Regions from separate parts of the Serratia sp. GW822-FHT06E05 genome, predicted to be linked through region 3. Evidence: predicted binding sites of a transcription regulator. Region 3 holds the regulator's gene; each other region holds the start of a gene.

Region 1 (9,896 bases), on a different contig from region 3:
ATCGCCAAACGCATGGCGCAAGCCGTGGCGGAAATGACGCACTACGCGGAGTATGACTATTTAATCGTGAACGATGATTTCGATCTGGCACTGTCCGATCTGAAAACCATAATTCGCGCCGAACGCCTGCGTTTAGGCCGCCAATTACTGCGGCATGACGCTTTAATCAGCAAACTATTGGCAGACTGAAGACAGTTTCAGTATTATGCCCAGTCTTTTCGTCACCTGTGGAGTAGCACAAATATGGCACGCGTAACTGTTCAAGACGCTGTAGAGAAAATTGGTAACCGTTTTGACCTGGTGTTGGTCGCTGCTCGTCGGGCACGTCAAATCCAGACTGGCGGTAAAGATGCACTTGTTCCGGAAGAAAACGACAAGTACACCGTTATCGCACTGCGCGAAATCGAAGAAGGCCTGATCACCAGCCAGATCCTCGATGTTCGCGATCGTCAGGAGCAGCAAGAGCAGGAAGCCGCAGAAATTCAAGCGGTTACCGCGATTGCTGAAGGTCGTCGTTAATTAATTAGACTGCGAGCCTGCCTTGTACCTGTTTGAAAGCCTGAATCTGCTGATTCAACGTTACCTGCCTGAGGAGCAGATTAAGCGCCTCAAACAGGCATACCTCGTTGCACGTGATGCTCACGAGGGACAGACACGCTCCAGCGGTGAGCCCTACATTACTCACCCGGTTGCTGTGGCCTGTATTCTGGCGGAAATGCGTCTCGATCATGAGACGCTGATGGCAGCCCTGCTGCATGACGTCATCGAAGACACCCCAGCCACCTATCAGGATATGGAACAGCTGTTCGGCAAAAGCGTCGCCGAATTGGTTGAGGGCGTATCCAAGCTCGACAAGCTGAAATTCCAGGACAAAAAAGAAGCCCAGGCGGAAAACTTCCGCAAGATGATCATGGCGATGGTGCAGGATATCCGCGTCGTGTTGATTAAACTGGCCGACCGCACGCACAACATGCGTACCTTAGGTTCGCTGCGCCCCGACAAACGGCGGCGTATTGCGCGTGAAACCCTGGAAATCTACAGCCCACTGGCCCATCGTCTGGGTATTCACCACCTGAAAACCGAGCTGGAAGAGCTGGGTTTCGAGGCGTTGTATCCGAACCGTTATCGCGTAATCAAAGAAGTGGTGAAAGCCGCCCGCGGTAACCGTAAAGAGATGATCCAGAAGATTCTCGCCGAAATCGAGGGGCGATTGACCGAAGCCGGCATCCCCTGCCGCGTCAGCGGGCGAGAAAAACATCTGTATTCCATTTACCTCAAGATGCACCTGAAAGAACAGCGCTTCCATTCGATTATGGATATCTATGCGTTCCGGGTGATCGTGAAAGAGGTGGATACCTGCTACCGCGTGCTGGGTCAGGCTCACAGCCTGTATAAACCGCGCCCTGGCAGGGTCAAAGACTATATCGCCATTCCCAAGGCCAACGGCTATCAATCGCTGCACACTTCACTTATCGGCCCGCATGGCGTTCCGGTAGAGGTGCAGATCCGTACCGAAGATATGGATCAGATGGCCGAAATGGGGGTCGCCGCGCACTGGGCTTATAAAGAAAAAGAACAGGGTGAAACCGGCACCACCGCGCAAATCCGAGCCCAGCGCTGGATGCAGAGCCTGCTGGAGCTGCAACAGAGCGCCGGTAGCTCGTTTGAATTTATTGAGAGCGTCAAATCCGATCTGTTCCCGGATGAGATTTACGTTTTCACCCCGGAAGGCCGCATCGTTGAATTGCCTGCGGGCGCCACCCCGGTCGATTTCGCCTACGCGGTGCATACCGATATCGGCCACGCTTGCGTTGGCGCACGGGTTGATCGTCAGCCATACCCGCTGTCGCAGTCACTGACCAGCGGCCAGACGGTCGAAATCATCACCGCTCCGGGCGCACGGCCAAACGCCGCCTGGCTGAACTTTGTCGTCAGCTCCAAAGCGCGCGCTAAAATTCGCCAGATGTTGAAAAACCTCAAGCGCGATGATTCGGTTGGCCTCGGCCGCCGTTTGTTAAACCATGCGTTGGGCGGCAGTCGCAAACTGGCCGAGATCCCGCCGGAAAATATCCAACACGAGTTGGATCGCATGAAGCTGGCGACGCTGGACGATCTGCTGGCTGAAATCGGCCTGGGCAATGCCATGAGCGTCGTGGTCGCGAAAAACCTGCAGGGCGATCAGTCCAATCTGGGCACCTCTTCCGGCGTTCGTAATCTGGCGATCAAGGGCGCAGACGGCGTGCTGATCACCTTTGCCAAATGCTGCCGACCTATTCCGGGTGACCCGATTATCGCCCACGTCAGCCCAGGTAAAGGCCTGGTGATCCACCATGAATCCTGTCGCAATATCCGCGGCTACCAGAAAGAACCTGAAAAGTTCATGGCGGTAGAGTGGGATAAAGACATCGAGCAGGAATTCATTGCCGAGATCAAAGTGGACATGTTTAACCATCAGGGGGCGCTGGCCAACCTGACGGCAGCCATCAATGCAGCTGAGTCCAATATTCAAAGCCTGAATACCGAAGAGAAAGACGGCCGGGTTTATAGCGCCTTTATCCGCTTGACCACCCGCGATCGCATCCATCTGGCAAATATTATGCGTAAAATCCGTATCATGCCGGATGTCATCAAAGTTAACCGTAACCGAAATTAGCGCTTATGAGCCCTGAACGCTATGCGCGGATTTGTGAAATGCTGGCCGCCCGGCAGCCGGATTTAACCGTCTGCCTGGAACAGGTTCACAAACCGCATAACGTCTCCGCCATTATCCGCACCGCCGACGCTGTCGGCGTGCATCAGGTGCATGCCGTGTGGCCAACTACACGCATGCGAACCCTGGTTTCCTCCGCCGCCGGCAGCAACAGCTGGGTCAATGTTCAAACCCATCGCACTATCGGCGACGCCGTCACTCATCTGAAAGGCCAGGGCATGCAGATCCTGGCGACTAACCTTTCCGCCCGGGCGGTAGACTTTCGCGAAGTGGATTACACTCGCCCTACCTGCGTCCTGCTGGGCCAGGAAAAAACCGGCATTACCGAAGAAGCGCTGGCGCTTGCCGATCAGGACATCATTATTCCGATGATCGGTATGGTGCAGTCACTCAACGTGTCGGTTGCCTCAGCCTTGATCCTGTACGAAGCGCAACGCCAGCGGCAAAATGCCGGCCTGTATCGCCGTGAGCACAGTATGCTCGACGCAGAAGAACAACAACGTCTGCTGTTTGAAGGTGGCTACCCGGTGCTGGCCAATGTGGCCAAGCGTAAAAAGCTGCCGCGTCCTCATATCGATCAACAGGGCCAGGTGGTCGCCGATGCCGAATGGTGGGCGGCCATGCAGGCGACGGTACGCAAATGAAAGGCCGTCTGCTGGATGCTGTCCCACTCACTACGCTTTCCGGAGTTGGCGCCAGCCAGGCGGGCAAACTGGCCAAGATTGGCCTGGAAACCATTCAAGATCTGCTGCTGCACCTGCCGCTGCGCTATGAAGACCGCACCCGCCTCTACCCGATAAACGATCTGCAGCCTGGCATTTTTGCCACGGTGGAAGGCGAAGTGCTGCGTACCGACATCAGTTTTGGACGCCGGCGGATGCTAACCTGCCAGATCAGCGACGGTACCGGCCTGCTCACCCTGCGTTTCTTCAATTTCAACGCCGCGATGAAAAACAGCCTGGCCACCGGCCGTCGCGTGACCGCCTACGGTGAAGTCAAACGCGGTAACCACGGCGCCGAAATTATTCACCCTGAATATCGCATTCAAGGGGAAAGCAGCGAAGTTGAGCTGCAAGAGTCATTGACACCGGTTTATCCCACCACCGAAGGCATACGCCAGGCCACGCTGCGCAAACTGACCGATCAGGCGCTGGAGTTGCTGGATACCTGCGCTATTGCCGAACTGCTGCCGCCGGAACTGAGCGGCGGTCTGATGAGCCTGCCACAGGCGCTGCATACCCTGCACCGCCCGCCACCGGATATCCAATTGGCGGATTTGGAACAGGGCAAGCATCCGGCGCAAAAACGCCTGATCCTGGAAGAGCTGTTGGCGCATAACCTCAGCATGCTGGCGGTACGAGCCGGTGCGCAGAGCTATCAGGCCCTGCCGTTAATGCCCGACGACCGGCTTAAAAAGCAATTCCTCGCCCAGTTGCCCTTTGCCCCCACCGGCGCGCAAGATCGCGTAGTGGCCGATATCGAAGCCGATATGCAAAAAGGCTTCCCGATGATGCGCCTGGTGCAAGGAGACGTCGGTTCCGGCAAAACGCTGGTGGCCGCGCTGGCAGCACTGCGCGCTATCGCTCACGGCAAGCAGGTGGCGTTAATGGCCCCGACGGAACTGCTGGCCGAACAGCACGCCAATAACTTCCGTCAGTGGTTTGAGCCGCTGGGGTTAGAAGTTGGCTGGCTAGCTGGTAAGCAAAAAGGCAAGGCACGTATCGCACAGCAAGAGGCAATTGCCAGCGGGCAGGTCTCCATGGTGGTCGGTACCCACGCCATCTTCCAGGAACAGGTGCAATTTTCCGGTCTGGCGCTGGTGATCATCGATGAACAGCACCGTTTTGGCGTACACCAGCGGCTGGCACTGTGGGAGAAAGGCGAAGAACAAGGCTTCCATGCCCATCAGTTGATCATGACCGCCACGCCAATCCCACGCACGCTGGCAATGACCGCCTATGCCGATCTCGACACTTCGGTGATCGATGAACTGCCACCGGGCAGAACGCCCGTCACTACCGTTGCCATTCCAGACACCCGGCGCGCCGATATTATTCAGCGGGTGAAAAGCGCCTGTATGGAAGAAGGTCGCCAGGCGTACTGGGTTTGTACCCTGATCGAAGAATCCGAACTGCTGGAAGCCCAGGCAGCCGAAGCCACCTGGGAAGAATTGAAAATCGCACTCCCGGAGCTAAAAGTGGCGCTGGTGCACGGTCGCATGAAAGCACAAGAGAAGCAGGCGGTAATGCAGGCCTTTAAACAGGGTGAGCTGCAGCTGTTGGTGGCGACGACGGTGATCGAGGTGGGGGTCGACGTGCCCAACGCCAGCCTGATGATTATCGAAAACCCCGAGCGACTGGGGCTGGCGCAACTGCACCAGTTGCGGGGCCGCGTGGGTCGTGGCGCCGTAGCGTCTCACTGCGTGTTGTTGTACAAAACCCCGCTGAGCAAAACGGCGCAAAAGCGCCTGCAGGTGCTGCGCGACAGTAATGACGGTTTCGTTATTGCCCAACGCGATCTGGAAATCCGCGGTCCCGGTGAACTGTTGGGCACGCGCCAAACCGGCAGTGCTGAGTTCAAAGTGGCGGATTTGCTGCGCGATCAGGCGATGATCCCGGAAGTACAACGCGTCGCCCGCCATATTCACCAGCAGTACCCGGAGCATGCCAGAGCCCTGATTGAACGCTGGCTACCGGAGAAAGCACGTTACTCCAATGCCTGATTTTCAGGCAGAGAAAAGGCGCCAGATAGGCGCCTTTTTCGTTATTACGACCGGTTAATCAGCCAATCGCCGGAAACACCGGCAACAGCAGATACAGCTTAATCACAATCGCGTTGGCGATATCGATAAAGAACGCCCCCACCATAGGCACCACCAGAAACGCCAGGTGCGATGGACCGAAGCGATCGGTAATAGCCTGCATGTTGGCGATCGCCGTAGGCGTGGCTCCCATGCCGAAACCGCAGTGGCCCGCAGCCAACACCGCTGCATCGTAATTTTTACCCATCACCCGATAAGTAACGAAGATTGCGTACAGCGCCATCACCAGCGTCTGTACGGCCAGGATCGCCAGCATTGGCAGCGCCAGAGAAGCCAGCTCCCACAAACGCAGGCTCATCAACGCCATCGCCAGGAACAGCGACAGGCTAACGTTGCCCAGCACCGACACCGCACGCTCAAACACGGTATAGAACCCGGTGAAGGCCAGGGTGTTGCTGAGGATCACCCCAACGAACAGCACGCAAACAAAGTTGGGTAATTCAAATACCGTACCGCTCAGCAAGCCGGAGATAAACTGCCCCAGGCTCAGGCAGATGGCGATCATCGCGATGGTTTCAATCATGATCAGCGAGGTGATCAAACGGCCGCTCTCCGGTTTTTCAAAACCGCTTGGCTGGACGCTGTCATCCGGCGAGCCTTCCGGGGTGGAAGAGTGCTTCACCAGGTAACGCGCCACCGGACCGCCGATCAGGCCACCCAGAACCAGACCGAAGGTAGCACAGGCCATCGCCACTTCCGTGGCGTTTTCAAAGCCGTAGCGTTCGATAAACAGCTTGCTCCAGGCAGCCCCGGTACCATGACCGCCGGACAGGGTAATCGAGCCGGCGATCAGGCCCATCAACGGGTCCAGACCCAGCATTTTCGCCATGCCGATGCCGATAGCGTTCTGCACCAGCAGCAGGCCCAGCACCACAAACAGAAATACCATTAATGCCTTGCCACCCGCGCGCAACCGCGACAGGTTGGCGTTCAAACCGATGGTGGCGAAGAAGGCCAACATTAACGGGTCTTTCAGCGACATATCGAAGCTGATTTCCCAGTTAACGAACTTTTTCAGGGCTAACAACAGGAGTGCCACCAGTAAACCACCGGCGACAGGAGCGGGAATGGTGTATTTCCTCAACAGGGGGATGCTGGTGACGCATTTGCCCCCAAGGAGCAGAACCAATGTTGCTGCGACTAACGTGCCATAAGTATCAAGATGAAACATCCAGTTACTCCATGTAAGGGAAAAGATCCAATTAATAAATAATAAGTTAGAGAAAACCGCTTAGTTTTTAAAACTTGATGAGTGCAGGATTAGAAGTAAAAAACGCTGATAACACAAGAAAAAATGAACGAAAATGCGACATAAGTGACGATACTGCTAACAAAGCATTAACGCGCAACCGTTTGCTTTTATGGGCCAAATCATTAAAATGCCTGCTTTGCCGTTTCTGGAAATGCCACACCATGACCCAGCCATCCGCCGAGCTCGATGCTGCGCAAAAAGCATCCGCCACTCCCCGCAACAGTGAACTGATTTATCGCCTGGAAGATCGCCCACCGCTGCCGCAAACGCTGTTTGCCGCCGGTCAGCACCTGTTGGCGATGTTCGTTGCCGTGATCACACCGGCTCTGTTGATTTGTCAGGCACTGGGTCTGCCGGCGCAGGACACTCAGCACATTATCAGCATGTCGCTGTTCGCCTCCGGCCTGGCCTCGATTTTACAAATCAAAACCTGGGGACCCGTCGGCTCGGGCTTGCTGTCTATTCAGGGCACCAGCTTTAACTTTGTTTCGCCGCTGATCATGGGCGGGCTGGCGCTGAAAAATGGCGGCGCGGACGTTCCCACCATGATGGCTGCGCTGTTCGGTACGCTGATGGTCGCCTCCTGCACCGAGATCCTGCTGTCACGCGTGTTGCACTTGGCACGGCGCATCATCACCCCGCTGGTCTCCGGCATTGTGGTGATGATTATCGGTTTGTCTCTGATTCAGGTCGGTTTGACTTCCATCGGCGGCGGCTATGCTGCGATGAACGGAGGTACCTTCGGTGCCCCCAAAAATCTGCTGCTGGCCGGCGCGGTATTACTGGTCATTATCCTGCTTAACCGTCAGCGCAATCCCTACCTGCGCGTCGCCTCACTGGTGATTGCCATGGCGGTGGGTTATCTGCTGGCCTGGGCCATGGGCATGCTGCCAGAAAGCCAGCCCACCCCCGAGACGGCGGCGATCATCATCCCGACCCCGCTGTATTACGGTCTGGGTTTTGACTGGAATCTGCTGCTGCCGCTGATGTTGATATTTATGGTCACCTCGCTGGAAACAATCGGCGATATCACCGCGACCTCTGACGTGTCGGAACAACCTGTCAGTGGCCCACTGTATATGAAGCGCCTTAAGGGCGGCGTACTGGCCAACGGCCTGAACTCCATGCTGTCGGCGGTGTTTAATACCTTCCCTAACTCCTGCTTCGGCCAAAACAATGGCGTGATCCAACTGACCGGCGTCGCCAGCCGCTACGTCGGCTTCGTGGTGGCACTGATGCTGATCGCGCTGGGGCTGTTCCCGGCGGTGGCCGGCTTCGTACAACACATTCCTGAGCCGGTATTGGGTGGCGCCACCCTGGTGATGTTCGGCACCATCGCCGCATCCGGTGTGCGCATCGTGTCGCGAGAGCGTCTGAACCGCCGTGCAATCATGATCATGGCGCTGTCGTTGGCCGTGGGGATGGGCGTTTCCCAGCAACCGTTGATCTTGCAGTTCGCACCGGACTGGCTGAAAACATTGCTCTCCTCAGGCATTGCTGCCGGTGGCATCACTGCCATCGCTCTGAACCTGCTGTTCCCGCAGGAACACGAGAAACAATAATCCATCGAACTGCCTTGTGACAAACGGCCGCTTGCGGCCGTTTTTTATTGCCTATCAGACCATTGCACTTGAGATGCCCGGCCAATTGCGGCATAAACAGGGTATCTTTTTTGACCGACGCGGATGTAGACGATGAAATTTATCGGAAAACTGTTGCTGACGTTGCTGCTGCTGGTCGTGCTGGCCGTTGCACTGTTGTACGTCATAGGGCAAACCCGGTGGGCCGCGGGCTGGGTCAGCCGCTGGGTCAGCGATAACAGCGACTACCGTCTGTCGGTCGCGGCAATCTCGCACTCATGGAACCAGCCGGGCCAAATCAGTCTGGAAGACGTTCAGTTAGCCAAAAAAAATCAACCGCAAGCGCTGGCGGCCAAACGGCTGGACCTCGGCCTCAGCCTGCGCCAAATTACCGAACCTCGTCATTTCCATAGCGTCACGCTGCGTGACGGCACGCTGAATCTGCAGCAGCAGGACGCGGCAATGCCAATACAGGCCGACGTGCTGCAACTGAGCAATATGGCGCTGCAATCCAATGATGAAACCTGGCAGCTCAACGCGCAGCAGGTCAACGCCGGCATCACGCCATGGCAACCCAAAGCCGGCCATCCATTTGGTGATAACAATCAGTTCCAGTTCAGCGCCGGTTCGATGACGCTCAATGGCATCCCGGCCTCTCAGGTGCTGGTTCAGGGCGAGCTGAAACAAAATCAGCTGCTGCTCAGCAATTTCGGCGCCGACCTGGCGCAGGGGGATTTGACCGGCGTAGCCACTCGCGCCGCCGACGGCAGTTGGCAGGTAGAGCGACTGAGGCTCAGCGGCGTGCGCATGCAAACTCCCCTGACACTGGAACAGTTCTGGCAACGTTTTACCGCTCTGCCCCCCGTTACGCTCAAGCGTTTTGATCTGATAGATGCACGGCTGGAAGGCAAGGAGTGGGCATTTAACGATCTCGACCTGTCGCTGCAAAATGTCACCTTCCAACAGGGCGACTGGAGCAGCCAGGACGGTTCGCTGAACTTTAATGCCAGCGACCTGATTAATGGCAGTTTCCATCTGATTGATCCGATCATGAATATGCGACTGTCGCCGGCCGGCATCGCCATTCAGCAGTTCACCACCCGCTGGGAAGGTGGGCTATTGCGCACCTCGGGCAACTGGCTGCGTGCCAACAACCGCCTGCAGCTGGATGAGGTCGCTGTCGCTGCGTTGGAATATACGTTGCCTATAGACTGGCGCGCATTGTGGTTACAACCGCTGCCGAACTGGCTGGCGGAGGTGTATGTCAATAAACTGACCACCAACCGTAACCTGATCATCGATATCAACCCGGTCTTCCCTTTCCAAATCACGGCACTGGACGGTTATGGCAGCAACCTGCTGCTGGCGCGCGACCACCAGTGGGGCATCTGGTCCGGCACGCTGAATTTGAACGGCAGTGAAGCTACCTTCAACAAGATTGACGTGCGCCGACCATCGCTGGCGCTGAACGCCAATGACGGGCAGATCAACGTCACCGAGCTCAGCGCCTTTATGCCACAGGGGTTATTGGAT
Region 2 (9,896 bases), on a different contig from region 3:
ATCAGCGCATTCTCGATATCGTCCTTGGTGGTGATACGGCGCCGCAGCGTCCCCACCACTCGCGAACTGATCTCTTTCAGCACCTGCGGATCGAGGTTTTCCTCGGTATCAACCGCCAACCGCTCTTCCATTTTGTTGATGCTTTCGATCGCCACTTCAGCCGCCATGGCGATTGCCATCCGCTCTTCGCTTTTGCTGACGCTCTTATCCGCCACCTGAACGCCACGCAGCAACAGCGGCAGCGCCAGTACGCCGGCAATCAATGAAAGCAGGATCACCCCAGCGGCGATAAACACCAACTGGTAACGCGCCGGGAAGGCGGTGCCGTCACTCAGCAACAGCGGAATAGATAGCACACCGGCCAGCGTAATCGCCCCGCGTACCCCGGCAAACGATGCTACCCACAGTTCGCGGGTGGTGTAATCGCCGAACTGCAACGGCCGTTTTTTCATAAAGCGACGGCTGGCGTTTTTCATCAGCCACAGCCAGGTAAAACGCAATACCAGCAGCGCCGCGTAGATAATCGCCACGTCGGCAAACAGGTACCAGGTCTGAATGGTCGGATCCAGCTCCGCCTGCAGGATGGAGGTTTCCAGGATCCCCGGCAGCTGCAGGCCCAACATGATGAATACCATGCCGTTGAACACAAACTCCAGCATCGCCCAGACGCTGTTGGCGCGCAGGCGCATCGCCAGCGGCGCGTTGCGGATCACGCCGGACTGGCTGATGGTCATCCCCGCTGCCACCGCCGCCAGGATGCCGGATACGCCAATGTGTTCGGCAATCAGGTAAGAAGCAAAAGGTAACAGCAGCAGGAAGACTATCTGCGTCGCCGGGTCATCGCCGCTCCAGCGGCTCATGATCCGCAAAGATTTACTGTAGAGCCAGGTGACCGCTACGCCTGCCAGCAGGCCGCCGATCGCCACCTTGAGGAACTCGAGCGTCGCGCCGCCCACGGTAAACACCATGGTGCCCATCGCCACCGCGATAGCGAATTTGAGTGAGACCAGGCCGGACGCGTCGTTCATCAGCGCCTCGCCTTCCAGCACGCCCATGATTGGCTTCGGAATACGCCCTTTGCCGACGATGCCGGACAGCGCCACGGCATCCGTTGGCGACAGCACCGCCGCCAGCGCAAACGCCGCCACCAGAGGAATGCCCGGCACCATGGCGTAAATCAGATAACCGACGCCGACCACGGTGATCAGCACCAATACCAGCGCCAGGCCAAGAATTTCACGACCGTGGTGCAAAAACTCCCGCGTCGGGGTTTTCCAGCCATCGGCAAACAGCAGCGGCGGGATAAACAGCACCAGGAACAGTTCAGGGTCAAAGTCGACGTGCAACCCGAAATGCGGCCAGGCCAACAGGGCCCCGATACCGATTTGCATTAACGGCAGCGGCACCTGGAACGGCAACATGCGCGTCACCACCCCGGACAGGGAGACCACCAGGATTAAAATGAGGATTGTAAAAAAGATTTCCATGCTTTCCTTAGACTCTTGGGTTCAGACTACATCTCTGATGTATACCCGATAGTAGATCACTTTTTTTACGGCGGTTAAAGCTTGTTGTGCCTTTCAAAATGCAGCATCGGCAGAAGGAGATTTATCTGAATAGGGTATGAGGGCAAACATCCCCCGCCGGAACGACGGGGGAAACGACATAGCGGTTAGATTGCCCAGCCGCCGGCATAGAATGCCACCAGCGCCACGGCGATCAGCACGGTGCCGATATTCAGCCGACGCCATTCGCCGGAGAAGATGCGGCCAATCACCAATGAGCTGAAGCCCAGCATGATACCGGTGACGATATTGCAGGTCAGCACGATAAACACGGCGCACAGCAGGCCGGACATGGCATCGACAAAATCATTGAAGTCCAGCTTGGTGACGTTGCTCAGCATCAGCAGGCCAACGTACATCAGCGCCGGTGCGGTCGCGTAAACCGGCACCAGATAAGATAACGGCGACAGGAACAGGATCAGCAGGAACAGCAAACCGACTACGGTTGCTGTCAGCCCGGTTTTACCGCCCGCAGCCGTGCCCGCTGCGGATTCGATATACACCGCCGCCGGGGCCGCACCGACCAGACCAGAGAAAATGCTGCTCAGGGAGTCCGAAGTCAGCGCCTTACCGCCGTTGATGATTTGCCCGTCTTTATCCAGCAGGTTGGCCTGGCCGGCCACCGCACGGATAGTACCGGTAGCGTCAAATACCGCGGTCATCACCAGCGCCAGCACGCTCGGCAAGACCACCGGCTGCAATGCGCCCATGATATCCAGGCTGAAAATCAACGAATTGCCGTTGGCATCCGCCAGGCTTGGCATCGCGAATAAGCCCTGGTATTTCACCGCCGGGTCAAACACCAACCCCACCACCGAAATAGTGATGATCACCAGCAGAATACCGCCGGGAACGCGCAGTTTTTCCAGCCCGAAAATCACCGCCAGCCCGAGCAGCGTCATCACTACCGGGAACGAAGTGAATGCGCCCAAAGCCACCGGCAGGCCGTCCAGTGGGTTTTTCACCACCAGGCCAACGCCGTTAGCGGCGATCAGCAACAGGAACAGACCAATACCGATGCCGGTACCATGAGCGACGCCCATCGGCAAATTGCGCAGGATCCAGGCGCGAATACCGGTTACCGAAATAATGGTAAAAAGCACCCCCATCAGGAATACCGCCCCCAACGCCACCGGAATGCTGATGTGTTGGCCCAGCACCAGACTGAACGCCGTGAAAGCGGTCAGAGAAATCGCACAGCCGATGGCCATCGGCAAATTGGCCCATAACCCCATCAGCAACGAACCGAGACCCGCCACCAGGCAGGTGGCGACAAACACCGCCGTTGGCGGGAAGCCGGCTTTGCCCAGCATGCTCGGCACCACGATCACCGAGTACACCATCGCCAGGAAGGTGGTTAGCCCCGCCACCACTTCCTGACGCACGGTGCTACCGCGCGCAGAAATATTAAAATAACCATCAAGCCCGCCTTTTGGTTTAACGGCGTTATTCGCTTGAGAATTCGACATGTTGCTGTCCCCTGTGTTTCATTGCCAGCCCGTTTAAAGAGGCTTGTTATTCCGCCCACGCATGTTCATTAGGGTAACGTTTGCTTTTCTGCCCTTTGCTCACGTCGCCAATGGGCGTCGCATCAAAGGCAAACGTTTAACTCACAGTGAATGGTGCGGGTAATTTATGGTGGTTTATTCAAGGCAAACGATTATCCAGCCTTCCATACCGTCTGATCAACCAAAGATCGCGCCAATTTATGCGGAAAAGCACTGGGATCAATCATTATCGAAAATACGGTATTTGTCTCATAGGTAAATCCGATGGGAACGCCCCCCTTTCGGAGGGCAAAACGACTACTGAGCCTGGGCCGCCTTTTCATCCATGTACATCAGTTCCCAGATGTGTCCGTCCAGATCCTGAAAACCGTGGCCATACATAAAGCCATAATCTTGCGGCTGATTATAGGTATTGCCGCCGGCGGCAATCGCTTTGCGCACCAGATCGTCCACCGCTGCCCGGTTAGGCTGCGACAGGCATATCAGCACTTCGGTCGCCTTTCTGGCATCGCTGATCGGGTTCGGGGTGAACATTTTGAATTTGTCGTGGGTCAACAGCATCACATAGATGCTGTCGCTGACCACCATGCAGGCGGCGGTGTCATCGGTGAACTGTGGATTAAAGCTGAAACCAAGACGAGTGAAAAACTCGATGGATACGGGCAAATCGCCCACCGGCAGGTTAACAAAAATTTGCGTAGCCATGGGCTACCTCCGACGAAGAGTGACCTCATCGAGTATAGCCCACCCGCTCATTTCAGCAGATCATAAGGCCCGCCCTGCTCCAGCGCCCGTTGGTAGGCCGGCCGCGCATGGATACGCTGGAGATAGTCGCGTAGCTTTGGACAGCCATCCAATGCGCCACGTGCCGCCATCGCTTCCAACGGAAAACTCATCTGGATGTCCGCCGCGCTGAATTCATTGCCGACAAACCAGGTGCTTTTTTCCAGGTGCTGTTCAAGATAGTCGCGGTGCGGAGCAATCTGTTTATCCAGATACTCCCGCTGTACGCCTTTGCCAATAGCCCCTGCCACTGGTCGTAACAGCCAGGGAATGGGCGGCTGGCCCAAGCGGCTAAACACCAGCTTCATCACCAACAGCGGCATCAGTGACCCTTCGGCATAATGTAGCCAGTAACGATACTGTTGCCGGGCATGATAGTCGGTGGGGATAAACTGCCCCTGCGCATCGTAGGCTTCCTGCAGATATTCAATAATGGCGCCGGACTCCGCCAGCGTCAGATCGCCATCGACAATCACTGGCGACTTGCCGAGCGGATGGATCTTTTTCAACTCCGCAGGCGCCAGCATGGTTTGCGGATCGCGCTGATAGCGCTGCACCTGGTACGGCACTCCCAATTCTTCCAAAAACCACAGGATGCGCTGCGACCGCGAGTTATTTAGATGGTGCACGATAATCATGGGGCTTCTCCACTCTGTTGCCACACCCGTTATATGTCGAGGCTTCTGGTTAAAGGGTAGTGGTGAATTATCCCACCCGCCAACAAGGTCATCTGCCGCTCAAAATTAAATCAATAAATTTGACAGAGATACTCAAAACTCTCCGATTTTCTCTTTGGGCATGACGGCCTATTATCTAACACATCGAGAGACAACAGCCTCTCACCTAAAAAATACCCTGAGGATTGAATCATGAAAAACATCAAATTTTTTGCTACCGCTCTGCTGCTGACTACCGCTTCTTTCGCCAGCGTTGCCGCTGACCAACCCGCTAACCAGCCTGCGGCCGGTGCCCAGAAAATCGGTGTGGTGTCCGTGAGCGGCGCTTCTAACCTGAGCACGCTGGAAAATGAACTGGCCAGCAAAGCCGCTGCATCCGGTGCCAGCTCTTACCGCATCATCTCCGCCGGTGGCCAGAACAAACTGTATGGCACCGCAGAAATCTTCAACTGATCGTCAGACAGTAAACTGACGGAAGAAAAAAGCCCCGCAAGGGGCTTTTCTCGTTTCTAGCGAGCATCAAACCTCGCCGCCAGCTTCTGCAGCCGAAATTGTTCGATCATGAAATCAACAAACACTCGGGTTTTGGTCGGCAGGAACTTGGTGGTGGGGAAATACAGGTGCACGCTGCCGCGATCGACATACCAGCCCGACAATACCCGCACCAGTCGACCGCTTTCCAGATAAGGCAAGGCGTTCGGCATGGCGATCAGCGCGATCCCCAACCCCATTTCCGCCGCCTGCGCTGCAGCATCCGGTTCATTTACCGTCATTTTGATTTCCATCGACGGCGCTCGCTGTTCATTCTCCGCATTACGTAGCGGCAGATTGCGGATCCGCCCGGTTTGCGGTGAGCGGATAAAAATGCCCGCATGGTTCATCAACTGTTCCGGCTGCCGGATGGCGGTGTTGCGCTGCAGATACGCAGCAGAAGCCACCAGGACCCCATGGGCTGGAGCCAGTTCACGTGCAATCATGCCCTGCGCCAATTCGATACCGCCCCCCATTGCAGCATCAAAATGCTCACCAATCAGATCCACTTTACGGTTGTCGAAATGCCAGTCTGGGACAATTGCCGGGTAACGCGCCAGAAAGTCGGGCAGCATCGGCATGACAAAATGCAGGCCGAACGCCGTCCCCATGCTGACCTTCAGCGTGCCGGCCGCCACCCCGCCGCCGCTGCTTACTCCTTTTAATGCGCACTGGATCGACAACAGGCCGCCGCTGACCTCCTGCAAAAAACGTTCGCCCTCTTCGGTCAGGATCAATTTGCGCGTATTGCGCTGGAAAAGCCTTACCCCGACGATCGTCTCCAGCTTGGTCACGTTCTTCCCGACTGCCGCAGAGCTGATGCCCAGCTTGCGTCCGGCCGCAGAAAAGCTGCCGTTCTCTGCACTGCTGACAAAACATTCCAGGTGACCAAGCATGGTTGCTCCTGTTGATTTCAAACCCACGGTTTAAGCTGATTATAGCTCTTTGTGGCTAGTGGCGACCCGGCGTTTCCCAGATACTGATCCGGTAGATGTTTAACCTCACCCCACTCTGGAGAAGCACCATGACAACAGCACATCCTCTGCAAAACAAAGTCGCATTTATTCAGGGCGGCTCACGCGGCATTGGTGCCGCCATTGTTAAGCGCCTGGCACGTGAAGGCGCCACCGTAGCCTTCACCTACGTCGCCTCCGCCGAAAAAGCAGACGCCCTGGTGGCCGAAATCAGCGCCACCGGCGGTAAAGCGCTCGCCATCAAGGCCGACAGTGCCGATGCCGCGGCCCTGCAACAAGCGGTACGCCAGGCAGTAAACAGCCTGGGTAATCTGGACATTCTGGTGAACAACGCCGGCGTGCTTGCGATGGGCAGTACCGAAGAGCTGCCGCTGGAAGATCTGGATCGCACGCTGGCTGTCAACGTGCGCAGCGTATTTGTCGCCAGCCAGGAAGCAGCGCGCCATATGAATGACGGTGGCCGAATCATCAATATTGGCAGCACCAACGCTGAACGCATGCCCTTTGCCGGCGGCGCAGTTTATGCCATGAGCAAATCCGCGCTGGTCGGTCTGACCAAAGGCATGGCGCGCGATCTGGGCCCACGCGGCATCACCGTCAATAACGTGCAACCCGGCCCGGTCGATACCGACATGAATCCGGCCAGCGGTGATTTCGCCGAACAGTTAAAAGCCATGATGGCCATTAGCCGTTACGGTAAAGATGAGGAGATCGCCAGCTTTGTCGCTTACCTCGCCGGTCCGGAGGCGGGCTATATCACCGGCGCCAGCCTGAGCATCGACGGCGGTTTTTCGGCTTAAATGTTCTGAAAAGCAAAAAGCCCCTTTCGGGGCTTTTTTTGGGCTTAAGACAACCTGATATCAGAAAGGAATATCGTCGTCGAAGTCCATTGGCGGTTCATTGCTGCTGGCTGCCGGTGCGTTGTTCTGCGCCGGGCGCGCCTGCTGGCCACCGCTGAACTGGTTGCCGCCTTGTGGCTGCTGAGGTTGACCCCAACCGCCCTGGCCGCCGGAAGCCTGACCACCGCCTGCCGGTGCGCCACCGCCTTGACGGCCGCCCAGCATCTGCATGGTGCCGCCAACGTTAACCACAACTTCGGTGGTGTATTTTTCTACGCCAGCCTGATCGGTCCATTTGCGAGTCTGCAGCGCGCCCTCGATGTACACCTGGGAACCTTTACGCAGATATTCGCCCGCCACTTCAGCCAGCTTGCCGAACAGCACAACGCGGTGCCACTCGGTCTTTTCTTTCTGCTCGCCAGTCGCCTTGTCACGCCAGCTTTCGGAGGTTGCCAGGGTAATGTTGGCCACTGCACCGCCATTCGGCATGTAACGGACTTCCGGGTCTTGGCCCAGATTCCCGACCAGAATTACTTTGTTTACGCCTCTGCTGGCCATGAGAACTCTCCTGATGATTGATTTTTACACAGTATAAACGAGTAAGTTTAACACGCTCAGCCTGAAACGACACCCGTGTTGATTACTGCGTGCTGTATTCCGGAATTGTCCTTTCGATCGACCTGTTTGCATTCATGTACTGGATATTCATTCAGGTTTTTTTGTGTCATAATTATGCGTTTCGTACTGGCTGTGCCGGTTTTTTGCGCGTTCGATCACATAATCGTGCGTAAATCACCCAGACAGGCGCGGTGTATCATCAAGACGGGAAGTGTAAATGGACAATATCGAAGTTCGTGGTGCTCGAACCCATAATCTCAAAAACATCAACCTGATTATCCCGCGTGACAAGCTGATCGTCGTCACCGGTCTGTCCGGTTCAGGCAAGTCCTCGCTGGCCTTTGATACCCTGTATGCCGAAGGGCAGCGTCGCTACGTCGAATCGCTCTCCGCCTATGCACGCCAGTTCCTTTCGCTGATGGAAAAACCGGACGTCGACCACATTGAAGGTCTGTCACCGGCAATTTCCATCGAGCAGAAATCGACCTCGCATAACCCGCGATCCACGGTCGGCACCATCACCGAGATCCACGATTACCTGCGTCTGCTGTTTGCCCGCGTCGGCGAACCGCGTTGCCCGGATCACCATGTCGAACTGGCGGCGCAAACCGTTAGCCAGATGGTGGATAACGTGCTCAGCCAGCCGGAAGGCAAACGCCTGATGCTGCTGGCACCGGTGGTAAAAGACCGCAAGGGCGAGCACACCAAAACGCTGGAAAACCTCGCGAGCCAGGGCTATATCCGTGCGCGCATCGACGGCGAAGTGTGCGATCTTTCCGATCCCCCGAAGCTGGAGTTGCAGAAAAAGCACACCATCGAAGTGGTAGTCGATCGCTTTAAAGTGCGTGATGATCTGTCGCAGCGTCTGGCGGAATCCTTCGAGACCGCGCTGGAGCTGTCCGGCGGCACCGCCATTGTGGCTGATATGGACGACGAAAAAGCGGATGAGCTGCTGTTTTCCGCCAACTTCGCCTGCCCTATCTGCGGCTACAGCATGCGCGAACTCGAACCGCGCCTGTTTTCGTTCAACAACCCGGCCGGCGCCTGCCCAACGTGCGACGGTCTGGGCGTACAGCAGTTCTTCGATCCGGAACGCGTAGTGCAGAACCCCGAGCTTTCGCTGGCCGGCGGTGCCATTCGCGGTTGGGATCGTCGCAACTTCTACTACTTCCAGATGCTGCGTTCGCTGGCAGAGCATTACGCGTTTGACGTTGAAGCGCCTTTCAACAGCCTGGACGCCAACGTGCAGAAAGCGGTGCTCAGCGGCTCCGGTAAAGAATCGATCGAATTCAAATACATCAACGATCGCGGTGACACCACCGTGCGCCGCCATCCGTTCGAAGGCGTGCTGCACAACATGGAGCGCCGTTATAAAGAAACCGAATCCAGTGCGGTGCGCGAAGAGCTGGCGAAGTTTATCAGCAACCGCCCTTGTGCCTCGTGCCACGGCACCCGTCTGCGCGAAGAAGCGCGAAACGTGTTCGTTGAAGACACCACGCTGCCGGAAATTTCCGATCTGAGCATCGGCCATGCGATGACCTTCTTCCAGAACATGAAGCTCAGCGGGCAGCGCGCCAAGATCGCCGAGAAAGTGCTGAAAGAGATTGGCGATCGCCTGAAGTTCCTGGTGAACGTCGGCCTGAACTACCTGTCGCTGTCGCGTTCGGCGGAAACCCTCTCCGGCGGTGAAGCGCAGCGTATCCGTTTGGCCAGCCAGATTGGCGCCGGCCTGGTGGGCGTGATGTACGTGCTGGATGAGCCGTCAATCGGCCTGCATCAGCGCGACAACGAACGCCTGCTGGAAACCCTGATCCATCTGCGTAACCTCGGCAATACGGTGATCGTGGTGGAACATGACGAAGATGCCATCCGCGCCGCCGACCATGTCATCGACATCGGTCCCGGCGCCGGCGTGCACGGCGGCCAGGTAGTGGCGGAAGGTACCGTCGAAGACATCATGGCGCAGCCTGAGTCATTGACCGGCCAGTTCCTCAGTGGCAAACGCGAGATTTCCATTCCGGAACAGCGCGTCCCGGCGGACCCGACCAAGGTGCTGAAATTGAGCGGTGCTCGCGGTAACAACCTGAAGGACGTGACGCTGACGCTGCCGGTGGGGCTATTTACCTGCATTACCGGGGTATCCGGCTCCGGCAAATCCACGCTGATCAACGACACGCTGTTCCCGATCGCCCAGCGCCAGCTCAACGGTGCCACTATTGCCGAACCGGCGCCGTTCCGCGAAGTGACCGGTCTGGAGCACTTCGACAAGGTAATCGACATCGATCAAAGCCCGATCGGGCGCACTCCGCGTTCCAACCCGGCGACCTACACCGGCATCTTTACCCCGGTGCGTGAGCTGTTCGCCGGCGTGCCGGAATCGCGCAGTCGCGGTTACAACCCG
Region 3 (9,896 bases):
TGCAGTAGCTCAGTGCAAAAGCCCATCTCTTCCTGCAACCGCCGCTGTGCGGCTGCCTGCGTCGCCTCTCCCCAGCGCGGGTGACCACAGCACGTGTTGGTCCACAACCCGGCAGAATGGTATTTACCGTAAGCCCGCTGTTGCAGCAGCAGTCTGCCCTGGCTATTAAATATAAAAATTGAAAACGCCCGGTGCAGTAATCCCTGCTGGTGCACCAGCGTTTTGGTTTGCGACCCCACGGAATTATCTTCGGCGTCCACCAGAATCAGCATTTCATCCATTAATGATCTCCTTCGGCAGTAGCCATCATTCCACACGGGTAAAAACAAAAAAGCATATTAACCAGATCCAAATGTATAAATTGAGGCCATTCACCCTGAGTCTGTATCGCTATCCGACCCTGCTGTTCCTTGCGAGGGGTATAGTACCTATTTCCATCAACCATAGGGCACATACTGTGCGATTGCCATTGATAAGGTGACAATGTCACTGAAGCTCTGCCGCTCCCGCCCCGGCATACATTGAAATCCCTTATGCGGCAACGCTATACTGAATTTCGCTTCAATCCATCCGCCATTGGCAACGGCACATCCAATCAGAGGAATTATGCGCTTACTCCATACCATGATCCGCGTCGGTGACCTGCAACGTTCCATCGACTTTTATACCAAGGTATTAGGCATGCGCTTGCTGCGTACCAGCGAGAACCCGGAATACAAATACTCGCTGGCGTTTGTAGGCTATACCGATGAAAGCGAAGGTGCGGTGATTGAACTGACCTATAACTGGGGCACCGACAGCTACGAAATGGGCAGCGCGTTTGGCCATTTGGCGCTGGGCGTCGACGATGTCGCTGCAACCTGTGACAGCATCCGTAACGCCGGCGGCAAGGTTACTCGCGAAGCCGGCCCGGTAAAAGGTGGCACCACGGTGATCGCCTTCGTTGAAGACCCGGACGGTTACAAGATCGAACTGATCGAGAACAAACATGCTGGGCATGGTCTGGGCCACTGAGGTCGATTAAGGGCGCTTCCTGCGCCCTTATTTTTATCTGCGTGATAACCGCCTGCAACCGGGCGCAAAATTTGCCATAATGCGCGCTGCATTCGATGAAGATAAGAAACTGATGGCCGAAAAAAGTGATCTTAACGCCCTGAGTGGCCGTTTTCGTGGGTTTTACCCCGTAGTCATAGACATAGAAACTGCCGGATTTAATGCCAAAACCGACGCGCTGCTGGAAATTGCCGCCGTTACGTTAAAAATGGATGAAAACGGCTGGTTGCAGCAGGACGAGACCCTGCACTTCCACGTGGAGCCTTTTGAAGGTGCCAACCTGCAGCCGGAAGCGCTGGCCTTTAACGGCATAGACCCAAGTAACCCATTGCGCGGTGCGGTCAGTGAGCACGATGCGTTGCACGCTATTTTTAAAGCCGTGCGCAAGGGCATTAAGGATCGTGGCTGCAACCGGGCAATCATTGTGGCGCACAATGCCAATTTTGATCACAGCTTCCTGATGGCCGCCGCAGAGCGCGCCAGCCTGAAACGTAACCCCTTCCATCCATTCGCCACCTTTGATACTGCGGCGCTGAGTGGGCTGGTACTGGGGCAGACGGTGTTGGCCAAAGCCTGCATCGCCGCCAATATCCCGTTCGACAGTTCCCAGGCACATTCTGCCCTGTATGACACCGAGCAAACCGCGTTGCTGTTCTGTGAACTGGTCAACCGTTGGAAACGCTTGGGTGGCTGGCCACTGGCGGTCGAAAACACCGACTAAGACAAAAAAATCGGGCGGCCCAGTCTTCACTGGTGCCGCCCGATGGATCCCAACAATAAAACCGAGCCGATTATGGCTGCTGGTCTTCCTGCTGTTTGTACTTCTCTGCCGTTTCTTTGATCAGCTGCTGCAGTTCGCCGCGCTGATACATTTCGATGATGATATCGCAGCCGCCTACCAGCTCACCGTCGACCCACAGCTGTGGGAAGGTCGGCCAGTTGGCGTATTTCGGCAACTCGGCACGGATGTCCGGGTTCTGCAGAATATCAACGTAGGCAAAGCGTTCGCCACAGGCAGACAGCGCCTGCACGGCTTGCGCAGAGAAACCGCAGTTTGGCAATTTCGGTGAACCTTTCATGTACAGCAGAATCGGGTTCTCAGCGATCTGGTGCTGAATTTTTTCAATCGTCGTCGTCATTGTATTGCTTCCTCAAGCCAAGTCTTATGGCTACAACATGCATCACACCGGCCATTGTAGCGGCTGGAACAGTCGCAAGAAAACGCCATCTTTTGCAAGGGCATTTCCCCGTAGTCAGTCGCGTCTTACCGGCAAAGCCTTTCCGGTCAAAACATATGCGCAGAATAACATTTTTAATCTGGCCATTTCACTAATATATTTTGCCATCAAAATGCGCCGTTAAATAATCCCGCCGACGGTGATTGTCGCTTTTTTATACATCAACAGATTGATTTTTCAGCAAAAAAAATGCCATTAACGTTTTCTCACAATATGGATTATCATTTATGAGTTCTTCGCTGTTTTATATGGCGAAATTCGGGAATACTGTCCTTCTTTCGATATCTGTTCCGGGGCCAAGGTTGGTAACGTCGACATGCGTTTAATTCTTACGCTTTTTGTGCTGTTGTTTACACAGCTATTCTTCAATCTGGCGCATGCTGCGCCACAGGCGCGTATTGCCGCCGAGCAACGCAAAAGCCATGTCAACGAAGCCCGGCCAGATGACCGCAAGAAAAAGAAAGCGGTAAAAGCCAGCAAAAAAGCAAAAACCACCACCCCGCAGAAAACCGCCAAGGTTTCCAAAGCCAAAACGGAAAAAACCGCTAAAAAGATCGTCAGCGCCAAATCGAAAGGCAAAACTCAGAAAATAGCCAAAATCAAAGTTACCCCGCCGAAAAAGGGTTACAAAAAAGGCTATGGTCGCCACCGCGAAGCCGGGATGGCCACCGCAAAACTGGTGCGTGATGATAAACCGTTGAAGCTGACTCCAGCGCACAAAAAACGCTATCAGCACGCCAAGCAAACCGCGATGGCCAAGCTGATGGACCAAATGGGCAAGCCTTACCGCTGGGGCGGTACTTCACCAAGAACCGGTTTCGACTGCAGCGGCCTGATTTACTACGCGTATAAAGACGTGGTGAAAATCAAAATGCCGCGCACCGCCAACGAAATGTATCACCTGCGAGACGCCGCGCCGATCAAGAGAAGCGAACTGGAAAGCGGTGACCTGGTGTTCTTCCGCATTAATAACCGCGGCGTGGCAGACCATGTTGGCGTTTATCTGGGCAACGGCAAATTTATTCAGTCACCGCGTACCGGTGAAGAAATTCGGATCAGCCAACTCGACAATGACTACTGGCAAAACCATTACATCGGCGCCCGCCGTGTAGTAACACCGAAAACCATTCGATAATTTCTTTGGCGGCTGGCTTGCCCAGCCGCTCTCCCCTGACTGATTTTCCTGCTGTCCCTAAAGCACCCAATCCTTTAGCCCGCCCCCACTGTATTTCAGCGCGAAAATTGCTAAGCTAAATACCCACAATAAAAACAGGTCAATTTAAAGTCCGTTGCTTTAGCGGCGAGTTGACACTGTACAAGGAGGAAGCAATGTCGTTTGAACTGCCCGCACTACCTTATGAAAAAAATGCCCTCGAACCGCACATTTCGGCAGAAACCCTGGAATACCACTACGGCAAGCATCACAACGCCTATGTGGTCAACCTGAACAATTTGCTGAAAGGCAGCGAGTTTGAAGGATTATCCCTTGAGGCAATCATCAAGGCTTCCAGCGGCGGCATCTTCAACAATGCGGCCCAGGTATGGAATCACACCTTCTATTGGCACTGCCTGTCACCTCAGGGCGGTGGAGAGCCTCAGGGCAAATTGGCTGCCGCGATCAACCAGGCTTTTGGTTCTTTCACCGCCTTCCGGGAACTATTCAGCGACGCCGCGGTGAAAAACTTTGGCGCAGGCTGGACCTGGTTAGTGAAAAAGCCGGATGGCTCGCTGGCGATTGTTAATACGTCGAATGCGGCCACGCCGTTGACAGGTGAAGACAAACCGTTACTGACCGTCGACGTTTGGGAACACGCCTACTACATCGATTATCGCAACGCACGACCGGCCTACCTGGAAAACTTCTGGGCGCTGGTTAACTGGGCATTTGTGGAGGAAAATCTGGCGTAACGCGGGGAAAATACAACCAGGCGTAGCGAACTGCGCCTGGTTGACTGAAGAGTATCAGTTCAATGCTGCGGTGAAGCTAAAAGCGATAATCACAGCCAGCGCACCCAGGGTGGTGAACAGTGACATTTTCAAATCGGTATCCATTACAACTCCTTTTCAGATTGGGTTTCCCAAGGGTAAAAGGCACACAATTAATGTGTTAAACCATTTTCCCACAGTTGGCCGATAAAATCTTGTTATCATTTCCCAGTTTATAATACCGATTACCTCTTCCCCTTTTGCTCAATATGGGACAAAATTCGCAGTTCACAACTGTGTACCGGCAAAATGCCCCTCCTGACCAAGCGCTGACGACTTCAACACACTAAAAACTCAGTTTTCGCTTCTTTGGAGAAGGATCTACGCAGGCAAACGATTAACATCACACTTACATACTGCAACATGTGAGTTCAGGAGTCATTCTTTACATGGCAACGATTAAAGATGTGGCCAAACGCGCTGGCGTTTCCACCACCACCGTTTCGCACGTCATCAATAAGACTCGTTTCGTCGCCGAAGAAACAAAAGCGGCCGTTGGCGCCGCGATCAAAGAGCTGCACTATTCACCCAGCGCCGTGGCGCGCAGCCTCAAGGTCAATCACACCAAATCTATTGGTCTGCTGGCCACATCGAGCGAAGCACCTTACTTTGCCGAAGTGATCGAGGCGGTGGAAAACAGCTGCTACAGCAAAGGCTATACGCTGATCCTGTGCAACTCACATAACAATCTGGACAAACAACGCGCCTATCTGGCGATGTTGGCGCAAAAGCGCGTCGATGGCCTGTTAGTCATGTGTTCGGAATACCCGGACCAACTGCTCGGCATGCTGGAAGATTATCGCAATATCCCGATGGTCGTCATGGATTGGGGCGCCGCACGCGGTGACTTTACCGACACCATTATCGATAACGCCTTTGAAGGCGGCTATCTGGCCGGGCGTTACCTGATTGAACGCGGCCACCGCGATATCGGGGCCATTCCGGGTCAACTGGCGCGTAATACCGGTGGCGGACGCCATCAGGGTTTTTTAAAAGCCATGGAAGAAGCCAATATCGACGTGCGTGAAGAGTGGATTGTTCAGGGCGACTTTGAGCCGGAATCTGGTTACAAGGCCATGCATCAGATACTGTCGCAGAAACAACGTCCTACCGCAGTCTTCTGCGGTGGCGATATCATGGCCATGGGTGCGATCTGCGCCGCCGATGAACTTGGCCTGCGCGTACCACAAGACATATCGGTGATTGGCTACGATAACGTGCGAAACGCCCGCTACTTTACCCCGGCACTGACCACCATTCATCAGCCCAAAGAGCGTTTGGGCGAGATGGCCTTCACCATGCTGCTGGATCGCATCATCAGCAAGCGTGAAGAGTCGCAGGTGATTGAGGTTCATCCCAAGCTGGTTGAGCGCCGTTCGGTCGCTGACGGTCCGTTCATCGATTATCGCCGCTAATTATCTGCGCCGGAAACTCTCACGGTTTCCGGCGTCATTCTTCGCTTAGCCACTCCTGATTCAAGGTTTCACTGTCTCCCAGATAATCCAGCAACCAGGCCATAGCCGGTGACGGCGTATTTTGCTGCCAGGTCAGGCAACAAGGACTGGCGGGAAATGGCTGTTGCAACTGTAGCGCCACCAACTCCCCGCGCTGCACCAAAGGCAATACCTGATGCGCGGGCATCATACCAACGCACAACCCGGCACACAGGCAGTCCACCGCAGAAGCCCAGTCCGGCACCACCAGGCGGCGCTGGTTGTCCAACGTCCAGGTCACGCGCTTGGGCAGGTTGCGCGAGGTATCTTCCAGGCACAGCGACGGAAAAGGCCGAAGTTGATCGTCGTTCAACAGCCCCTCTATCGCGGCCAGCGGGTGATGCGGACTGGCCACGCACAACCAACGCATATCTCCCATATCGCGAAAGGCGAAACCGCCGCCCACCGGCACCGCCCTTGTGGCGCCGATCGCCATATCGGCACGACCGTCCACCAGCGCATCCCATACGCCATTAAACACCTCCGGCTGAACCAGCAATTCGACGTCGGGGAAATGGCGGTAAAAATCCAGCACCAATTGGCGACTGCGTTGGGGTTTAACGATGATATCCACCGCTATTTTCAATTGGCCCCGCCAGCCGTTAGCGACCTGTTGGCACTGTCGGCGCGTGTCGAGCATTTTTTTGATGACACCACGCGCTTCCTGAATAAACAGCACGCCCGCCGGTGTCAGTTCCACGTCGCGATGACGGCGCTCAAACAGCGGTACCGCCAGCCATTGCTCCAACTGCCGCACCGTATAACTTACCGCCGACGGTACCCGATGCAGCTCCTGCGCCGCTGCGCTGAAACTGCCGGTGCGGGCCACCGCATCGACGACATCCAGGGAATATTCAGACCACATAGCTCTTGCCTTCAATTTTTTTAACAGCACCTCGCAAATATTACCGTTTCACAAGCAGAGATCCAGCCGGATACACTTGCCGGCGCTAAAAACCTGCGACAATAAAATATTAACGAGAAATACCATGCGAAATTCCTTTGGTTTTATGTTCTACCTTGCCGGCCTGAGCATGCTGGGATACCTGGCCACCGATATGTACCTGCCCGCCTTCGGCATGATGCAGCAAGATCTGCAGATTTCTGCCGGGGCAATCAGCGCCAGCCTGAGCATCTTCCTGGCCGGGTTTGCCTTTGCACAACTGCTGTGGGGCCCGCTTTCCGATCGCCTCGGCCGTAAACCGGTGTTGCTGATCGGTCTGGCGCTCTTTGCCCTCGGCTGCCTTGGCATGCTGTGGGTGCAAAATGCCGTGCAACTTTGGTCGCTGCGCTTTATCCAGGCGATTGGGGTTTGCTCCGCTGCCGTTACCTGGCAGGCCTTGGTAATTGACCGCTATCGCGAAGGCAAGGCTAACCGCGTGTTCGCGACCATTATGCCGCTGGTAGCCCTTTCACCGGCGCTGGCGCCGTTGGTGGGTGCCTGGTTGCTGAACCACATGGGCTGGCGCGCCATTTTCGCCGTGTTGCTGGGCATTACCGTGCTTCTGCTATTGCCGACGCTGCTGCTGAAAGAAAGCGCCAAAACCGTGCCTTCCGACGACAATAAGAAAAGCGCGCTCAGTTTCTTCCAACTATTAAAGTCACGCATCTTCAGTGGCAACGTTATGATCTTTGCCGCCTGTTCTGCCGGCTTCTTCGCGTGGCTGACAGGTTCACCGTTTATTCTTGGTGATATGGGTTATAGCCCGAACGACATCGGTCTGAGCTATGTGCCGCAGACGCTGGCGTTCTTATTAGGGGGCTATGGCTGTCGTACCGCATTGAACCGCATGAATGGCAACACCTTGTTGCCTTGGCTGCTGGTAGTTTATGGCGTCAGTATGGTTGCATTATATCTGGTTGCCACCCTGACTCAGCCCACGCTCACTACGTTGTTAATTCCGTTCTGCGTGATGGCGTTGGTCAACGGAGCCATTTACCCTATCGTGGTAGCCAATGCGTTGACCCCGTTCCCGGAGGGCACCGGTAAAGCTGCCGCCTTGCAAAACACCCTGCAATTAGGCCTGTGTTTTGTCGCCAGCATGCTGGTTTCGGCCTTTATCGCCCAGCCTCTGTTGGCAACGGTCACGGTAATGGTGTCGACGGTGGTATTGGCCGCGTTGGGCTATCTGATGCAACGGAGAAAGGTAATGGACGATCGACAGGCGACGCGTCAGGAACATGCTAACTCCGCGTCATAATTGCCAGTATTAATAATCACTTAAAGAATATTTTTGCCGAGTGCGATTTACAGTTGAGTAAGCGCCTCGGCAAGCCTATACTCAAAAACGACCTTTAAAAATAACACTTTTATAATTTCTTTATCACTAGCAACTGTTGTGTACGCGTATGGCGTCACAGTTTTTTAAGGATTGTCTTTCCCGCGTTTCTTGCGCTGGAACCTTCTTAAAATTTTCCTCTGTTCATAGTCGGATATCAGACGCCACGGGATTCTTACCGTAGGTAAACGTATGCACCCGCAGAATTTGTCTAAGCTATTTTTTGACGGGTCATAAGTCAGAAGAAGGTGATGGAGAAGCTATGAGTTCATCGTGTATAGAAGATGTGAGCATCCAGGACAACCAATGGTACCGTATCGCTCATGAAATGCTCAGCATGGCCGGTATTGAAATAAACGGCTCGCGCCCTTTCGATATTCAGGTTAAAAATCCTAATTTTTTTAAACGTGTGCTGCAGGAGGGTTCTCTCGGCCTGGGCGAAAGCTATATGGACGGCTGGTGGGAATGCGAACGGCTGGATATATTCTTTCATCACGTGGTCCGCGCCGGTCTGGAAAAGAAATTGCCCCGCCACCTCAAAGATACCCTGCGAATTGCCGCCGCGCGATTAACCAATCTGCAATCGAAGAAACGCGCCTGGATAGTCGGCAAAGAACATTACGATCTGGGGAACGATCTCTTTACCCTGATGCTGGATCCTTATATGCAGTATTCCTGCGCCTACTGGAAAGAGGCGACCACGCTGGAAGAAGCGCAGGAAGCCAAATTACGGATGATTTGCGAAAAGCTGCAGCTGCAGCCGGGTATGAATTTGCTGGATATCGGCTGTGGCTGGGGCGGGCTTTCTGCCTATGCGGCGAAAAACTATGGCGTTTCGGTGGTGGGCGTGACCATTTCTGCCGAGCAGCAAAAGCTGGCACAGGAGCGCTGTGCCGGGCTGGACGTCGAGATCCTGCTGCAGGATTACCGTGATTTGCATCTGCAATTTGACCGTATTGTTTCCGTCGGTATGTTTGAGCACGTCGGTCCGAAAAATTACCGCACCTACTTCAACGTGGTGGAACGTAATTTAAAACCGGGCGGCCTATTCCTGCTACATACCATTGGTTCGAATCGGACAGATATGAATGTTGACCCGTGGATCAACAAATATATCTTCCCGAATGGCTGCCTGCCGTCAGTTACCCATATTGCCCAGGCCAGCGAAGGGCATTTTGTGATGGAAGATTGGCACAATATTGGCGCTGACTACGATCGCACCTTGATGGCGTGGTACGAAAGATTCAAACAGGCATGGCCGCAGTTGGCCCAACGTTATTCGGATCGTTTCGAACGCATGTTCAGTTATTACCTGAACGCCTGCGCTGGAGCATTTCGCGCCCGTGACATTCAACTCTGGCAGGTCGTCTTCAGCCCGAAAGGCGTAGAAGGCGGTATCCGCGTGACGCGCTAAATACGCACAATAAAAAACCCCGGCCAATTAACCGGGGTTATTCTTATACATGACCTGCAAAAGCATCAGCCGCAATAAACACGGATGATTTTATCCTCGCTGTCGCCCAGGAAATTCAGGCGGCGCAGGTTGAAGTCCATCGTGACCGCTGAGTTATACGGAATCGCACGTACCTGCGACTCAATTCGTACGCCTTCCAGCGAAGACATCGGTTTACCGACATAATTCTGGTATTGCGCCGCACCACAGGTGTCGCTATCGGCATCCACTGTCGGGTTGGCTGTGCCCTGGTCCGGCGAACTGCTACAAGCACTCAGCGCCAGCAGCGCCGTTAACATCAACGTTTTCCCATAAAACTTCACGCGATTGCTCCTCTCTGGTGGGTCGTTTGTCAGATCTTCTGCGCCAGCGCGCTCGCTGCCGCCATTGCCGC

What was found. The regulator PurR, encoded in region 3, represses purine synthesis genes. The targets are predictions, from matches to a motif close to CANGCAAACGTTTGCNTG.
Region 1: the regulator PurR is predicted to act here: its motif matches at 6,874-6,891, upstream of AC1RKC_RS22645 (nucleobase:cation symporter-2 family protein).
Region 2: the regulator PurR is predicted to act here: its motif matches at 3,160-3,177, upstream of AC1RKC_RS11730 (NCS2 family permease).

What each region holds. Positions count from the first base shown of each region.
Region 1 covers NZ_JBXALM010000013.1:21,694-31,589, reverse strand. Annotated here, with positions in the region: gene gmk (guanylate kinase) at 1-189, shown strand, start outside; gene rpoZ (DNA-directed RNA polymerase subunit omega) at 244-519, shown strand; gene spoT (bifunctional GTP diphosphokinase/guanosine-3',5'-bis pyrophosphate 3'-pyrophosphohydrolase) at 542-2,653, shown strand; gene trmH (tRNA (guanosine(18)-2'-O)-methyltransferase TrmH) at 2,659-3,354, shown strand; gene recG (ATP-dependent DNA helicase RecG) at 3,351-5,432, shown strand; gene gltS (sodium/glutamate symporter) at 5,491-6,702, opposite strand; gene AC1RKC_RS22645 (nucleobase:cation symporter-2 family protein) at 6,945-8,345, shown strand; gene AC1RKC_RS22640 (AsmA family protein) at 8,478-9,896, shown strand, end outside.
Region 2 covers NZ_JBXALM010000003.1:374,142-384,037, forward strand. Annotated here, with positions in the region: gene AC1RKC_RS11725 (Na+/H+ antiporter) at 1-1,487, opposite strand, end outside; gene AC1RKC_RS11730 (NCS2 family permease) at 1,673-3,034, opposite strand; gene AC1RKC_RS11735 (VOC family protein) at 3,371-3,778, opposite strand; gene AC1RKC_RS11740 (glutathione S-transferase family protein) at 3,826-4,494, opposite strand; gene bhsA (multiple stress resistance protein BhsA) at 4,726-4,986, shown strand; gene AC1RKC_RS11750 (LysR family transcriptional regulator) at 5,043-5,960, opposite strand; gene AC1RKC_RS11755 (3-oxoacyl-ACP reductase family protein) at 6,089-6,838, shown strand; gene ssb1 (single-stranded DNA-binding protein SSB1) at 6,899-7,435, opposite strand; gene uvrA (excinuclease ABC subunit UvrA) at 7,713-9,896, shown strand, end outside.
Region 3 covers NZ_JBXALM010000001.1:586,501-596,396, forward strand. Annotated here, with positions in the region: gene idi (isopentenyl-diphosphate Delta-isomerase) at 1-281, opposite strand, end outside; gene gloA (lactoylglutathione lyase) at 607-1,014, shown strand; gene rnt (ribonuclease T) at 1,094-1,774, shown strand; gene AC1RKC_RS02640 (Grx4 family monothiol glutaredoxin) at 1,845-2,192, opposite strand; gene AC1RKC_RS02645 (C40 family peptidase) at 2,608-3,426, shown strand; gene sodB (superoxide dismutase [Fe]) at 3,621-4,199, shown strand; gene cydH (cytochrome bd-I oxidase subunit CydH) at 4,254-4,343, opposite strand; gene purR (HTH-type transcriptional repressor PurR) at 4,667-5,692, shown strand; gene punR (DNA-binding transcriptional activator PunR) at 5,727-6,635, opposite strand; gene punC (purine nucleoside transporter PunC) at 6,760-7,971, shown strand; gene cfa (cyclopropane fatty acyl phospholipid synthase) at 8,312-9,463, shown strand; gene AC1RKC_RS02680 (I78 family peptidase inhibitor) at 9,529-9,825, opposite strand; gene AC1RKC_RS02685 (riboflavin synthase) at 9,855-9,896, opposite strand, start outside.